One region of the Photobacterium minamisatsumaniensis genome, then DNA from elsewhere that is predicted to be linked to it. Evidence: predicted binding sites of a transcription regulator. Region 1 holds the regulator's gene; the other holds the start of a gene.

Region 1 (8,470 bases):
CGCAGTGCTTGTTGATAACCTTGGGTACGGAATTGGCACAGCGCTGCAGTATCTGGGCCTGCAATTTGTGCGATGCGTTTGTGCCCCATTTGTGTGAGGTAATTGACGGCTTCAAATGCAGCAGTCAGGTTATCGATATGTACCGTTGGTAGCTCAAGCTCTGGGGCAAATTCGCAAGCCATTACCATCGGGGGTAAGTTTTTTTGCTCTGGTTTACTGACGTCAAAAGGCAAATCGGTGCCCAGTAATAGCATGCCGTCGGCTTGCTTGGTAAAGACCAGATTAACAAAAGAATTCTCACGGGTTTTCTGCTGACCGCTATCACCTAATAACACAAGGTAGCCATGCTCCATGGCGGCTTCCTCGATGCCTCGAATGATCTCTGTGAAATAGGGATCACAGATATCAGGGACGATAGTGACAATCGTTTTTGATTCGTTGCGACGGAGATTCCTAGCCAGTGAATTGGGTGAATAGCCAGCATCCATGACAGCTTGCTCAACCTTTTTACGTGTTGATGCTGACACTTTCTCCGGGTTCATCAGGGCACGGGATACCGTGGCTGTTGATACGCCGGCAAGCTGGGCAACATCCTTCATTGTCGCCATAATTACAGTTCCTCTCTAATGTATATTTCTCTCTATAGCCGCTGGAGGATCATGGCCAAAACGGGTTGATACCTGTACCAGCGAGCTTGTTATTGTAGGCTGTCTGCCGAGGATTAAACATGCTTAAAACAGCATAAATTACATCCGATATGTGACGTGTGTCGCATTGTTCATTTTAAGTTAAATCTTGTGGTTCGACATCAATCGACCAGCGAATTTTCTTTGCAAGAGGTAACAATTGGATCGCAGGTTTTGCCACGCTAAGCAGCTGCTGCAGCGTTTTCCGATCAGGTGCTTGAAGCAGCAGTTGCCAACGGTAACGGCCAGCTCGGCGGGCGAGTGGGGCAGGGTTTGGCCCCATCACCATGGTGTCTTGATTAAAGACTGGGCTTGATTCAAATATCGACCGAATTTGCTGTAAAAACTGCTCAACTTGCTCACTCTGGTTTGCCTCTGCCCGGATCAACGTCAGGTAAGTATACGGGGGTAACCATGCTTGTTTTCGTTCGTTGAGCGCATCAGCCGCGAAATGATCGTACCCTTTGTGTAATAGCGATTGCAGCAATGCATGCTCGGGGTGGTGCGTTTGAAGCACAACTTCCCCCGGCTTACTGGCGCGACCCGCCCGTCCTGCCACTTGGATAAACAGCTGAGCTAGTCGTTCTGATGCGCGAAAGTCATTGCTGAACAAAGCACTGTCGACATCAATGAGGCTAACAAGGGTGACATCGGGGAAATGGTGCCCTTTGGCGAGCATTTGTGTGCCAATCAAAATTTGGTATTCATTTTTGCGAATGGCTTCAAGGTAGTTTTCAAGGCTGCCTTTTAACCGTGTGCTATCGCGGTCGATACGCACCGTCTTGAATTCGGGAAACAGTGTCGCGAGCTGTTGCTCAAGTTGCTCGGTGCCAACCCCGACAGCATTCAATTGAGTCGAACCACAATGCCCACATTGGGGCATGATAGGGCGCTGGGTTGCACAATGGTGGCAGCGCAGTTCGCCACTTTGCTGATGAAACGTGTAATAGGCATCACAGCGCTTACACTCTGCTAACCAACCACATTCGTGGCATATAACCGCTGGTGAGAAGCCGCGACGGTTGAGAAACAACATGACCTGGTTGCCAGCTTGAAGGTGCTTGCGCATTCTGGCGATCAACGGCGCTGATAGGCCTGCATCGAGGTAAAGGCCTTTGACATCCAGCACCCCGTGGCGTGCCGATTGCGCTTGCCCTGCTCGGCGGGTGAGTGTCAGGTAGTGATATTTGCCGGTTTTGGCATTATGCAGGCTTTCAAGCGCTGGGGTGGCAGAGCCTAATACAATCGGAATGTTTTCACGATTTGCACGCATAACTGCAAGATCCCTGGCGTGATAACGTAGGCTATCTTGTTGTTTATAAGATGCATCATGTTCTTCATCGACAATGATGATCCCAAGGTTTGCAAAGGGGGTGAATAGTGCCGAACGTGTCCCAATAATGATCCCAGCTTGGTTATCTCGACCGCCTAACCATGCTGATAGCCTTTCGGTGTCATTGAGCCCTGAGTGGATGGTTTCAAGTGGCACATTGAACCGGCGGCGAAAGCGATTGATGGTCTGCGGTGTTAGGCCTATTTCCGGTACTAAAATCAATGCTTGTTTACCGGCAGCCAGCACGGGCTCTAGCAGGTTAAGGTAGACTTCAGTTTTACCGGATCCCGTCACACCTTCCAATAAATAGCAGCCAAACTCAGGGTTGGCATTCACGGTTGCAATGGCTAATGCTTGCTCTTCATTGAGCTTGGGTTTCTCTTCGGTGACGGCAAATTGGTTCTGCCAATTGCGACCAACCGGTTTTTCTTCCACACTTTCAATCCACCCTTTGTCACTCAAGGTTTTTAGGGTTGCTGTGGTGATATCTTCAGCTAGCAAGGCTTCATGGCTGGCTTTGCCTTGGCGCAGCGCATTAAGCACCTGTACTTGGCGTGGCGCGCGCTTCAAGGCCGTGATCGGCTGTTCTTGCCCCGCAGCCGTCAAATGCCACATTTTCAGGCTTGATGGTGCCGCTTCACGCCCTTTTCTGAGCAGCGCAGGCATAGCGTTTGCCAAGGTATCGCCAAGCGGGAATTGGTAATAACCACTCGCCCAATTTAAGAGCTTGAACAGGGGCGGGTGCCACAACGGAGCGTGGTCTAATACGGCATAAAGTGGTTTGAGTTGTGCGAGCGGAAAGTCAGAGCTATCTGTAATTGCGATGACAATACCAACCAACTGCTGACGCCCAAAAGGGACTTTAACCCGCCCACCAATGACGGGTGCTTGCTCGGGTTTGATTAAATAATCAAACTGTTTATCAAGGGGAACAGGAAGGGCCACTCGGGCTATATTGGGCGTCATATCTAACCGCAGAATCCGCATGTACTAAGATAGAGAAGTGTACCTTGCCAAGCCGCTAGCAGCAAAGCGGTGAAAAAAGGAGCGTATCTGTTGATCTAGGGAGGATGATTGATTACTATACGCCGCCTGAATTCGGTGTATTGGCTATGCTGCCGTTACACTATTATTATTAACGACGTGTGGTGCCCGGCTTTGGATCGGGAGAGCGACACGGCCTTACTTTTGAGGTTATCCCATGAAACAAGGTATCCACCCACAGTACACTGCAGTTAACGCTCGTTGTTCTTGCGGCAACACTTTCGTATTTAACTCTACTATGAGCAAAGACATCAACCTTGATGTATGCGATAAGTGTCACCCTTTCTACACTGGTAAGCAGCGTCAGGTTAGCACTGGTGGTCGTATCGACAAATTCAACAAGCGTTTCGGTGCTCTTTCTACCAAGTAATTGGCAGAAAATGTTGAAAGAAGAGGGATGCTACGGCGTCCCTTTTTTTATGCCTATTTATTATAAGACTAAACATCCCTCGACGAATCCCTGCCTCATTTTCTGCTAGTATCTTTAATAACCAAATGTATTCTGGTGCATTGATTTATATCGCTCTGAACCAAAAAGTTTGCACGAATTGCTCTATACAGGCTTAGCTGTGCGACTATATTCCGTGATTGAAAGCGATGAAATTGATAGTTATTGACCACTTTCGCCTTTACTTGACTATTCTGCTCGGGAATTAATGGCATGACCAGATGTTCGATACTAGGATTTTGTGCTGCTATAGAATATGCTCTACCTCTAAATTATTAAATAAAGTCACTTCCAGTCAGGATTTCGAACACTATGTCGTCTGAAGATTTTCGCCAACAAGCTTTGCACTACCATGCTTACCCAGTACCAGGCAAAATTGCCGTTGAACTCACTAAGCCAGCCAATACTGTAGAAGATCTTGCTCTTGCTTATAGCCCAGGTGTGGCTGAGCCAGTGCGTGAAATCGCACAGAATGCTGAAAATGTTTATAAGTACACGGGTAAGGGCAACATGGTTGCTGTTATCACCAATGGTACTGCGATCCTTGGCCTTGGTAATTTAGGCCCATTGGCATCGAAGCCAGTCATGGAAGGTAAGGCGTTATTGTTCAAGCGCTTCGCAGGCCTAGACTCGATTGATATCGAAGTTAAACACCGTACGATCGATGAGTTTGTTGATACCGTTGCGAACATTGCTGACACCTTCGGTGGTATCAATCTTGAAGATATCAAAGCCCCAGACTGTTTTGAGATTGAAAAGCGTTTGATCGAACGCTGCCATGTACCGGTTTTCCATGATGATCAACACGGTACCGCAATCGTAACGGCTGCGGGCATGCTTAATGCACTTGAGCTTCAAGGCAAAGAGATTGGCGAAGCTGTGATTGTTTGTCTAGGTGCTGGTGCGGCTGCGGTTGCTTGTATGGAGCTATTGATCAAGTGTGGCGCACAGCGTGAGAAGATCTACATGCTTGACCGTAAAGGTGTGATCCACACACGTCGTGACGATATCAATGAATATAAGCAATTATTCGCCAATAATACCGATAAGCGCACATTAGAAGATGTTATCGAAGGTGCTGATATCTTTGTCGGTGTATCTGGTCCAGACTTGCTTGCGCCAGAACTGCTTAAGCTTATGGCGGATCAGCCGATTGTTTTTGCTTGTTCGAACCCTGATCCAGAAATTAAACCAGAGCTGGCTCATGCCGTTCGCGATGATTTAATTATGGGTACAGGTCGTTCTGACTACCCGAATCAGGTAAACAACGTTATCTGTTTCCCATTCATTTTCCGCGGTGCATTGGATGTGCGTGCGAGTGAAATTAATGATGAAATGAAATTGGCTGCGGTAAAAGCGATCCGTGAACTAGCCCAAGAGCCAGTACCTGCGGAAGTGGTTAAAGCGGCTGGTGTCGATAAGCTAGAGTTTGGCACCGATTATATTATTCCAAAACCGATGGATCCACGTTTGCTACCACGCGTTGCGAAGGCAGTCGCGCAAGCCGCGGTTGATTCGGGTGTGGCTCGAATCGAGATGCCTGTCGGTTATATGGAAAGCTAATCTGCTTTAGGTTGCCTTACCAATAAAAAAACCAGCCCCAGGCTGGTTTTTTTATTTTTGTTGACGAGAAAAGGAGGTTTACTCGTTAATGTCTTCGTACTTAATGCCCATCTCTTCCATTAGCGCTTTTGCTTCGGCTGGCAAGTCGTCAGGGCAATCTTTACGGATATCTTCATCGGTCGGCAGGGGCTGGCCCGTGTATGCGTGCAAGAAGGCTTCACATAGCAACTCGCTGTTGGTGGCATGGCGTAAATTATTCACCTGACGGCGAGTGCGCTCATCAGTTAAAATTTTAAGCACCTTCAATGGAATCGAAACAGTAATTTTTTTTACTTGTTCGTTTTTCTTACCGTGTTCCGCGTATGGACTGATGTATTCGCCATTCCACTCTGCCATTGTTAACCTTCTCAGCGATGTTTGATTGAATAAATATGATAGGAGTGAATTCTAGCCGGATTTACTGCCATAAGCAAAGACATGTAGACGTCTAGAAGTGTTGACGTCTTTTGTAAATATGGTTATGTTGTTGCATAAACGTTATTCGCAGCAGGGGCTCGCCCCGACAAGGAAAGTAATATGAGTGATAAGAAGCTTGCCACTATAGCCGTTCGTACTGGCATTGAGTCAGACTCTCAGCACAATGCCGTTGTGCCGCCGATTTACCTGACATCAACCTACAGCTTTCCTCGGTTGGGTGAGCTTCCACAATATGATTATTCTCGCTCTGGTAACCCCACCCGTAACATGCTCGCCGATGCCTTGGCAGAACTCGAAGGCGGCGCAGGTGGTGTGGTAACCAGCTGTGGTACTGCTGCAATTAACTTACTCGCATCGGCCTTGCTTGGCCCAGATGATCTGGTTATTGCCCCACACGATTGTTATGGCGGTACGTATCGTTTGTTTAATACGCGAGCGACGAAAGGTGACTTTAAGGTCCGTTTTGTTGATCAAACCGACCCTGAGGCCTTGGCTCAAGCATTGGCATTAAAGCCAAAACTGGTTTGGGTTGAAACACCGTCTAACCCATTACTGCGAATTGTAGATGTTGCGGCATTGTGTACATCTGCAAAGCAAGAAGGCGCATTGGTTGCGGTTGATAATACTTTCTTATCTCCAATCCTTCAGCAGCCCATTGCACTAGGGGCTGATTTTGTGATCCATTCAACAACCAAGTACATCAACGGCCATTCAGATGTTGTCGGTGGCGTATTGATCTCTAAAGAAGCGGAGCAGGCCGAGACGATTGCTTGGTGGGCGAACTGTATTGGCGCAACGGGCGCACCGTTTGATGCTTATTTGACGCTGAGAGGCTTACGAACCCTTGCTCCAAGAATGCGGATGCATGAAGAAAACAGCGCCAAAGTGCTGGCTTATCTACAGCAACAGCCGCTTGTGGGACAAATTTACCATCCAAGTCAGCCTGAGCACCCTGGTCATGACATTGCGCTTAAGCAGCAAAAAGGCTTTGGTTCAATGCTGAGCTTTGAGATTGCAGGAACCTACTCGCAGCTTGAAGAGTTTGTTCACGGACTGAAGTTCTTCTCACTGGCAGAGTCGCTTGGCGGTACTGAAAGCTTGATCTGTCACCCTGCCAGCATGACTCACCGTGCAATGTCGGATGAAGCGCAGGCAGAAGCGGGCTTAAAGCCTTCTTTACTGCGTTTATCCGTTGGTTTGGAAGATGCTGATGATCTGATTGCGGATCTTGACCAAGCATTTAAGAAAGTGACGGAGGCAGTGTAATGACCCAACTAGCAGTACGCCAACTTCATAAATTTGGTGGTAGTAGTCTGGCTGATCCTGAATGTTATCGTCGCGTTGTTGATATCCTCAATCAGTATTCTGGTGAGAATGATCTAGTGGTGGTATCAGCGGCAGGTAAAACCACGAATAACCTGATCCAATGGGTCGAGTTATTGGGTAAAGATGGCCGCCAAGCCCATGAAACATTACAGTCATTACGCCAATTTCAGCAGCACTTGATTGAAAGCTTGCTACATGATGGTGTTGCTGATGACTTGTTGACCCAGCTACACCTTGAGCTTGCGGATCTTGCGCGTCTTGGTGAGCAGGCACTGACAGAGACGGATGTTGCGAATGTGCTCGGTCATGGTGAGCTATGGTCAGCACGCTTGCTGGCAGCATTGTTAACTCAGCAGGAAATGACTGCGACGGCACTCGACTCACGTACGTTTTTACGGGCTGAGCGAGCGGCACAGCCTGAAGTTGATCGTGCTCTGTCATGGCCCTTGCTGAAAAGCCAGCTAGTTCAGCATAGCCAGAACCGTATTGTTATCACCGGTTTCATGGCTCAAAACATCGCCGGAGAAACCGTATTGCTCGGCCGTAATGGTTCTGACTATTCGGCAACGGTGATTGGTGCCTTGGCGGAAGTTTCGCGCGTGACTATCTGGAGTGATGTTGCAGGGGTTTACAGTGCAGATCCTCGGAAAGTGGTTGATGCCTGCTTACTGCCATTACTTCGTTTAGATGAAGCGAGTGAACTCGCCCGTTTAGCGGCGCCAGTATTGCATAGCCGAACATTACAGCCAGTGGCACAAAGTGCGATTGATTTAACCTTGCGTTGTAGTCATCAGCCTGAATCGGGCTCTACACGTGTTGAGCGGGTACTGGCTTCTGGCCGGGGAGCGAAGATCGTTACCTCGCTTGATGATGTCTGTTTGATTGAACTTGATATTGCGCGTTTTCATGATTTTGAGCCGATTGTGACTGAACTTGAACGTACCCTGCAACGTGCCCAGTTACTGCCACTTGCGCAGTCGACTGCGCCGGATAAAGGATTGATTCAACTCGCCTATACTGCTGAGGTTGTTAATAGCGTGCTGGCTTTACTGCAAGACAGCGGTATTGCGGCAGAGCTGCGCCTACGCGATGGCTTTTCATTGGTTGCGGCTGTCGGTGCTGGCGTGGTGAATAATGCCATGCATTGTTATGGCTTCAACCAGCAATTAAAAGCACAACCTGTTGAGTTCACCACTGAATCTGATTCGGGGTTGAGCCTTGTTGCGGTGCTTCGACTGGCCAATACCGACGATGTGATCCAGCAGGTACATCAAAGCCTTTTCCAAGCACAGAAACGGATTGGTTTAGTGTTGTGTGGTAAGGGGAATATCGGTAGCCGCTGGCTTGAGTTATTTGATACAGAAAAGGCACAGCTTGAAAAACGTCATGGTATGAGCTTCACTCTGGTCGGGGTGGTCGATAGCCGCCGCTGCTGGATTGATTTTTCTGGCATCGAACCAACCAACGCCTTATCAGCTTATGATGATGAAGCCACTGAGTACCAAGGTGATGAGTGGCTATCAACCCTAGCGTCTCATTCTTATGATGATGTGATTGTATTAGATGTTACGGCGAGCCAAGTGTTGGCGGAAC
Region 2 (8,470 bases), on a different contig from region 1:
TCATGCTCTTGCCGTAAACCCCAATTCTTTTTATGTTCTTTTTCTTGCGTCATCCGACAAATTTCTATAATTTTATTTAGAAATCTGGACGTCTAAACATCTTGTTGTGTAAATAAGAATGGATCGTTCGGTGTAATGTTTAAGGAGTAAACTAAGATGCCGATTAAAATTCCTGACCAACTTCCAGCTACGGATATTCTGCGAAGTGAAAATATCTTTGTGATGTCAGAAGCTCGTGCTGCAAGTCAGGAAATTCGTCCATTGAAGGTTCTATTATTGAATTTAATGCCGAAGAAAATTGAGACAGAAACTCAGTTTCTACGTTTATTATCTAATAGCCCCTTACAGGTAGATGTTGAGCTATTGCGCATTGATAATCGGCCAACAAAAAATACACCAACAGAGCATCTAGATACTTTTTATCGACAGTTTGAGATGGTCAAAGACCGAAACTTCGATGGTCTTATTGTGACTGGAGCCCCACTAGGGCTTGTTCAATTTGAAGATGTACTGTATTGGGACGAAATCCAAACTATCATGAACTGGGCCAAACAGCATGTTACCTCAACCCTATTTGTTTGTTGGGCTGCCCAAGCTGGATTAAAGCTTCTTTACGACTTGCCCAAACGCACACGAAAGGAAAAGCTTTCTGGTGTGTATGGCCATCGTACTCATGATTGCCACCACCCTATTCTTAGGGGATTTGATGATACTTTCTTAGCTCCCCACTCGCGTTATGCAGACTTTTCTTCGGAGTTCTTAGCGGAGCATACAGATTTAGATATATTGGCGACGTCAGAACAAGCTGGGGTGTACCTAGCTGCAACCAAAGATAAGCGTAATGTGTTTGTGACTGGCCACCCTGAGTATGACGTTGAGACGTTACATAATGAATTTATAAGAGATCGTGCTGAAGGGATGGAGCCAACGGTTCCTGTTAATTATTATCCTGATGATAATCCAGATAAGCCACCGATGGCGAGCTGGCGCAGTCATGGACACCTGTTATTCTCAAACTGGCTAAATTATTGTGTGTACCAGCAGACACCGTATGATTTGAATCTGTTCTCTGAAGCGAATTTTACAAAAGAAGAATAGTGTTGATACTTTAATTGGTGTGATTAAATATAAAAAAGACCTGCACTGCAGGTCTTTTTTTAGGTATAGATAGTCATCAGATTGATAGACGTTGGTCGTCTCTAGATGGTTCGTCTTTAATTGTTATTTTGTGCTTCCCAGACTTTCGCTTTATGAATAAGTGACGTGATCGTTGAGCCTTGAATCAGAATAGAGAAGACAACGACAGAGTAGGTCATCACAAGGATAACTTCGCGAACATCAATATTCTTCTCAGGTATCACCATAACCCCAGCAGGTATTGCCATCGCCATTGCTAATGCAAGGCCACCACGTAAGCCTCCCCAAGTAAGAATCTTGACTGAAAGTGGGTTGTAGTCACGGTAGCGTTGGAAGCCTAAGTAAGACAGTTGGACACTTAAGAAGCGGCTGAATAGCACCAGCGGTATCGCAATGACCATTAATACCCAATCTTCTTGATGAAAACTGAATTGCAGCATACTCATACCGATCAGCAGGAACAATACGCCGTTTAGGAACTCATCGACTAGTTCCCAAAAGTGATCGAGATGGTCTTCACTTTCTTTCGAAAAGCCAATGTAGCGCGTCCAATTACCAATCATAATACCTGACACAACCATGGCTAATGGACCTGATACATGGATGACATCTGCGAACACGTAACCAGCAGTTGGGATTCCTAGAGTCAGAAGTAGCTCCATTGAGTGGTCATTGGTTGAACTGATTAAGTAGTGGAAAATAAGTCCAAGTGCGAAACCATAGGCGATACCTCCAATTGCTTCTTGCAAAAACAACTGAGTAACCCCTAAAACGGTTGGGGCTTCAGCACCAAAAGCAATGGTAAATAAGGTGACAAAGATGACTAAGCCAAAGCCATCATTAAATAACGACTCTCCCTCAATTTGCGTTGATATGCGTTTTGGTGCATCAAGGTTCTTAACGATTGCGAGCACTGCTATTGGATCGGTTGGGGAAATCAGGGAGCCAAAGAGTAAACAGTAAATTAAATCCAACTGGATACCAATGACCTGACAGATGCCCCATAGTGCGAACCCAATAAAGAACGTTGAAAATAATGTCGCTGCAAGCGCTAATGTAGTGATCTCCCATTTTTGATCTTCAAGGTGAGGCAATTTAATGCCTAACCCGCCAGCAAACAGTAAGAAACCAAGAATGCCTTTAAGCAGAAAGCTTTCAAAGTTGATCTCTCCGAGCTGTTCGGCAGCGATGTCTTCTAAGTGGAACCAACCATTTTGACCCGCAACGATAATGCCTAGGGAAAGAATCAACGCCCCAGCTGTAATTGCAATTGTGGTCTGCATTTTTCCTATCTTGCTGTTAATAAATGCAATAAACATTGCAGCAGCAGCTAGAAAGCATAGGGTGCTATAGACGGACATCCAAACCTCACAGGGTAATAAAAATAAAGCATGAAATTGTGTCAAAATATAAATGTATCGTGGTGTGATAGCTATAACTATTTTTACTCTCTTCCGTCATTATTTAATCAATGAAAAGAGCTTTAGACGTCTAGATTTCCATTTTTGCTATGGTAGGATGTGAATAAGCTGTAAAATTGAAAAGGAAGTAATGCGGTGTTGACGAACAAGGACTTATTACATAAGCGTATCGAAGAGCAAATCCTGATCATTGATGGTGGCATGGGCACCATGATCCAGGGTTATAAACTCGAAGAAGAAGATTATCGCGGCGATCGTTTTGCTAACTGGCATAGCGATTTAAAAGGCAACAATGATTTGTTGGTGCTGACGCAGCCTCAGTTGATTAAAGATATCCACTCTTCTTACTTAGAAGCTGGTGCTGACATCCTTGAAACGAATACTTTCAATGCCACGACCATCGCAATGGCCGATTATGACATGGAGAGTTTGAGTGCTGAAATCAACATTGAAGCTGCCCGTATAGCACGTGCTGTTGCTGATGAATGGACGGCAAAAACGCCGGATAAACCACGATTTGTTGCTGGCGTACTTGGACCAACGAACCGTACTTGTTCTATTTCGCCTGATGTGAATGATCCTGGTTTTCGTAATGTCAGTTTTGATGAACTGGTAGAAGCTTATTCGGAGTCAACACATGCCTTAATTAAAGGTGGCTCTGATATCATTCTGATTGAAACTATTTTCGATACCTTGAATGCAAAAGCCTGTGCGTTTGCCGTTGATACAGTGTTTGAAGAATTAGGTTACGCTTTACCAGTTATGATCTCTGGTACGATCACGGATGCTTCTGGGCGAACGTTATCAGGGCAAACAACGGAAGCCTTTTATAACTCTTTACGTCATGTAAATCCGATTTCATTTGGTTTGAACTGTGCACTTGGGCCTGATGAGCTACGCCAGTATGTTGAAGAGCTTTCACAGATTTCAGAATGTGCGGTATCGGCTCACCCTAATGCTGGTTTACCTAATGCATTTGGTGAATATGATCTTTCGCCTGAAGACATGGCAGAGCATATTCAAGAGTGGGCTGAAAGTGGCTTCTTGAATTTAGTCGGTGGCTGTTGTGGCACTACACCAGAACATATTCGTAAGATGGCAGAAGCTGTCTCTGAACTCCAACCTCGCCACCTGCCTACCTTACCAAAAGCTTGTCGCCTTTCTGGATTAGAACCACTAAAAATTGAAAAAGATACGCTATTCGTTAACGTTGGTGAGCGAACAAACGTAACCGGTTCTGCACGTTTTAAACGACTAATTAAAGAAGAGCTTTACGATGAAGCCCTAGATGTTGCCCGACAACAAGTTGAAAATGGCGCTCAAATCATTGATATCAACATGGATGAAGGAATGCTCGATGCAGAAGCCTGCATGGTACGTTTCCTGAATCTATGTGCTTCTGAGCCTGAAATATCGAAAGTCCCGATTATGGTCGACTCCTCGAAATGGGAAGTCATTGAAGCGGGCCTTAAATGTATTCAGGGCAAAGGGATCGTTAACTCTATCTCGCTAAAAGAAGGCAAAGAAAAGTTTGTAGAGCAAGCGAAACTTATTCGCCGTTATGGCGCAGCTGTTATTGTTATGGCTTTCGATGAAGTTGGGCAGGCTGACACTCGTGAGCGCAAAATAGAAATATGCACCAATGCTTATCGTATATTGGTAGATGAAGTTGGTTTCCCACCAGAAGATATTATCTTTGACCCGAATATTTTTGCTGTTGCAACGGGTATCGATGAACACAATAACTATGCCGTTGACTTTATTGAAGCAGTTGCTGATATCAAGCGTGATTTACCGCATGCAATGATTTCTGGGGGCGTCTCGAATGTTTCTTTTTCATTCCGAGGCAATAACTATGTACGCGAAGCGATCCACGCTGTTTTCCTTTACCACTGCTTTAAACATGGTATGGATATGGGGATCGTCAACGCAGGCCAGCTGGAAGTTTACGACAATGTGCCCGATAAGCTGCGTGAGGCGGTTGAAGATGTTGTACTGAATCGCCGTGATGATTCAACAGAACGCTTATTGGACATTGCTGCTGAATATGCCAATAAAGGTGTCGGAAAAGAAGAAGATGCTTCCGCGCTAGAATGGCGTACATGGCCTGTTGAAAAGCGGTTAGAACATGCGTTGGTTAAAGGTATTACTGAATTCATCGTTGAAGATACCGAAGAGGCCAGACTTAATGCTGAAAAACCACTAGAGGTCATTGAAGGGCCTCTGATGGATGGCATGAATGTGGTGGGTGACCTGTTTGGCGAAGGTAAAATGTTCTTGCCGCAAGTCGTTAAATCTGCGCGGGTTATGAAGCAAGCGGTGGGGCACTTAGAGCCCTTTATCGATGCCGCTAAGCAAGCTGGCTATACCAACGGTAAGATACTACTCGCTACTGTAAAAGGCGATGTTCATGACATCGGTAAAAATATTGTAGGGGTTGTATTGCAGTGTAATAACTACGAGATCATTGATCTTGGCGTTATGGTTTCGTGTGAAAAAATTCTTAAAGTCGCCAAAGAAGAAAACGTCGATATTATTGGTTTATCGGGATTGATCACGCCGTCACTCGATGAAATGGTCCATGTAGCCAAAGAAATGGAACGCCAAGGTTTTGAATTACCATTACTTATTGGTGGTGCGACAACGTCAAAAGCCCATACTGCGGTTAAGATTGAGCAAAATTACCATCAGCCTGTGGTTTACGTAAATAATGCCTCCCGTGCAGTAGGGGTATGTAGTTCATTGCTGTCAGATGAGCGACGCCCTGCGTTTGTTGAAAAGCTTGCGATTGATTATGACCGTGTTCGCGAGCAACATAGCCGTAAGAAGCCTCGAACTAAACCTGTCACCTTAGCGCAAGCGCGAGAAAATAAAGTCGCGATTGATTGGGATAGTTATACCCCGCCAGCACCTGCTAAACCGGGTGTACATGTGTTTGATGATTTTGATGTTGCGACACTACGACGTTATATCGATTGGACCCCATTCTTTATGACTTGGTCATTAATGGGTAAATATCCGGCTATATTCCAACATGAAGAAGTAGGTGAAGAAGCACAGCGCCTTTTTAAGGATGCGAATGTATTGCTTGATCGTGTTGAAAAAGAAGGATTGCTAAAAGCTCGAGGTATGTGTGCTTTGCTACCTGCGAGTAGCGTTGGCGATGACATTGAAGTTTATACTGACGAATCTCGTACTCAAGTTGCAAAGGTCTTATATAACTTACGTCAACAGACCGAGAAACCGAAAGGTTATAACTACTGCTTATCTGATTATATTGCCCCGAAAGAAAGTGGTAAGAAAGATTGGGTAGGGGCGTTTGCGGTGACGGGCGGCATTGGTGAGCGAAAGCTTGCTGATGAGTATAAAGCGCAGGGTGATGATTATAATGCCATCATGATCCAAGCGGTTGCCGACCGTCTTGCCGAGGCTTTTGCCGAATATTTGCATGAGCAAGTACGTAAAGATATTTGGGGCTATGCGGCTGATGAGAACCTTTCTAATGATGATTTGATCAGAGAGAAGTATCAGGGGATCCGTCCAGCACCGGGCTACCCAGCTTGTCCTGAACATACGGAGAAAGGCAGCCTTTGGGAGCTGTTGAATGTCGAAGAAACCATTGATATGTCTTTAACGTCTAGCTACGCAATGTGGCCAGGTGCATCGGTTTCCGGTTGGTATTTCTCACACCCCGATTCACGGTATTTTGCGATCGCTCAGATCCAAGACGATCAGCGTGATAGCTATGCTGATCGTAAAGGCTGGGACTTGTTGGAAGCTGAAAAGTGGCTTGGGCCAAACTTGCAGTGATAAAGCGGGTACATGTATATGAGAAAGGCGCTCTTTGAGCGCCTTTTTTGTATTGTAAGTATCTGAGCTTTATCGTTATTCGAAGAGCTCTTTGTGCAGTACCTTAATCACATCTTTTGAGTCGCTCGTCTTAACGAGGAAGCAAAGATTGTGTGGGCTTGCGCCATAGCAAATCATACGTAGATTATAATCTTCGAGGGTGTTAAACACTTGCTTAGCTGAGCCTTTAGTTGAGCTCATCTGGTTACCAATAAGTGCGACAAGGCAAAGGTCTTGTTCGACTTCAACACGACATAATTGACTAAGGGCTTCAATCGCTGCGTCGGGTAAACTTGGTGCGCCACCACTGGTATCGGTTTGATCGAGTGTTAAAGAAACACTGACTTCAGAGGTCGTGATCAGATCGACGGATATTTTGTGTTCAGCCAGTATGCGGAATACTTCAGCGAGGAAACCATAGGCGTGAAACATATTTAGGCTGGTTAAGGTGACCATCGTTTGATTGCAACGTAGGGCTAGAGCTCTAAATAATGGCGCTTCTGAAACACTTTCTCTTATCCAAGTTCCACCTTGCTCTGGTGCTTTTGATGATCCAATAAAGACGGGGATCTGCTGGCGAACTGCGGGCAGTAATGTTGATGGGTGGAGGATTTTCGCCCCAAAATTCGCCATTTCAGAGGCTTCGCTGAAACTGATTTCTTGAATTGGCTTTGCATTGGCAGCAATACGTGGATCTGTGCTGTACATGCCCGGTACATCGGTCCAGATCTCAAGAGTATCAGCACGTAACGCTTCTGCGATAAGGGCGGCACTGTAATCACTGCCACCACGACCAAGTGTCGTGGTGTTACCTTGCGCGTCGGATCCGATGAAGCCTTGGGAGACGATGACAGTGTCAGCGAGTAAAGGTTGTAGTTGGGTCTCAGCCTGTTGCTGAATTGTTTCTATGTCAGGGATCGCTTTACCGAACTGGCTATCGGTTCGCATGACTGGGCGAATGTCGAAACGCTGTGCGTTAGCACCCATTTCGGTCAGTATTTGGCTAAATAAGTGAGTTGAAAGTAGCTCACCGTGTGACACCAGTTGATCCGTTAACGCTTTAGAAGGCTTGGTAGCCGCTTGTTCAGCCAGAGCAGCAACATTATCCAGTAACATTGCGATTTCGGCAGAGACTTTGTCGGGTTGTGACAGGTTACTGATAATAGTTTGATGAGTGACTTGAAGTTGCTGTAGCCGTTGTAAGCGTTGTTCGCTATCTGCAATTCCATTTGCGAGTTCAACCAAAAGGTTGGTGACGCCAGAGCACGCACTGATCAAAACAACCCGGGCTGCAGGGTTATTTTTGACAATGGCTGCACTACGGCTCATGGCGGCATGATCGGCTACGCTGGTGCCGCCAAATTTCGCTACAGTAATGGGTGGAGGAATAGGTGTAACATTATCTATGATGCTCAAAGCGAGTCTCCCAGTTTAAAATTATAAAAACCAATACAGGGGAATGACTCGGGATGTAGATCCCGACGACCATGTCAGGAGAGCAATAAGGTAGGATTGCACACGTATGCACAATAACCAGAAGCTCCCCACTCTTTTATTCAATATAAAAAAGTGACAGCTAGAAGGATTCAACCTTCTTAGCCGATATGGCATGCCCCCTGTCATGTCATATCTCGGCGCTACTCCCCCTCTCTAGATTGCTTCGGGGTGGGGCCCCGCAACCGTAGATACCTGGGTAACGCTCCTCTTCTGTTTTTACCTTGATGATATTCTCACATCAAGGTGAACAAAAAACGATCTCCATTGAAGCGGATTTGTTATTACCTTGTCAATTGTTGCTTGAAAAAATATGTAAAAAAAATGAAAGAAATTGTATAGTTGAATAAGTAAAGCGGGGTTGGTTGAATTATAAACGCTATAAGCATAACCAAGAGAGACCTGATATAGTCGTTGAGTACCTTACAACAATAGGCCGATGCCAACTTAGTTACTATCAGGGAGAATAAAGAATGACAATAGGTAGTTTTTATCCACCGCAGCGCACTTTAATGGGACCAGGCCCATCTGATATTTACCCTCAGGTTTTGCAGGCGCTAAGCCGTCCA

Evidence for each region. Region 1 encodes MetJ, which represses methionine synthesis genes. Its sites were predicted from a motif close to TTAGACNTNTANANGTCTAA; they were not measured.
Region 2: the regulator MetJ is predicted to act here: its motif matches at 2,621-2,640, upstream of metH (methionine synthase).

Annotation. Positions count from the first base shown of each region.
Region 1 is NZ_JAKJSI010000014.1:148,199-156,668, forward strand. It holds gene cytR (DNA-binding transcriptional regulator CytR) at 1-608, opposite strand, end outside; gene priA (primosomal protein N') at 784-2,985, opposite strand; gene rpmE (50S ribosomal protein L31) at 3,221-3,433, shown strand; gene L4D78_RS06850 (malic enzyme-like NAD(P)-binding protein) at 3,824-5,074, shown strand; gene metJ (met regulon transcriptional regulator MetJ) at 5,153-5,470, opposite strand; gene L4D78_RS06860 (O-succinylhomoserine (thiol)-lyase) at 5,651-6,817, shown strand; gene L4D78_RS06865 (bifunctional aspartate kinase/homoserine dehydrogenase II) at 6,817-8,470, shown strand, end outside.
Region 2 is NZ_JAKJSI010000013.1:821-9,290, forward strand. It holds gene metA (homoserine O-succinyltransferase MetA) at 157-1,098, shown strand; gene L4D78_RS04950 (cation:proton antiporter) at 1,215-2,498, opposite strand; gene metH (methionine synthase) at 2,694-6,368, shown strand; gene lysC (lysine-sensitive aspartokinase 3) at 6,444-7,736, opposite strand; lysine riboswitch at 7,937-8,122, opposite strand; gene L4D78_RS04965 (pyridoxal-phosphate-dependent aminotransferase family protein) at 8,375-8,470, shown strand, end outside.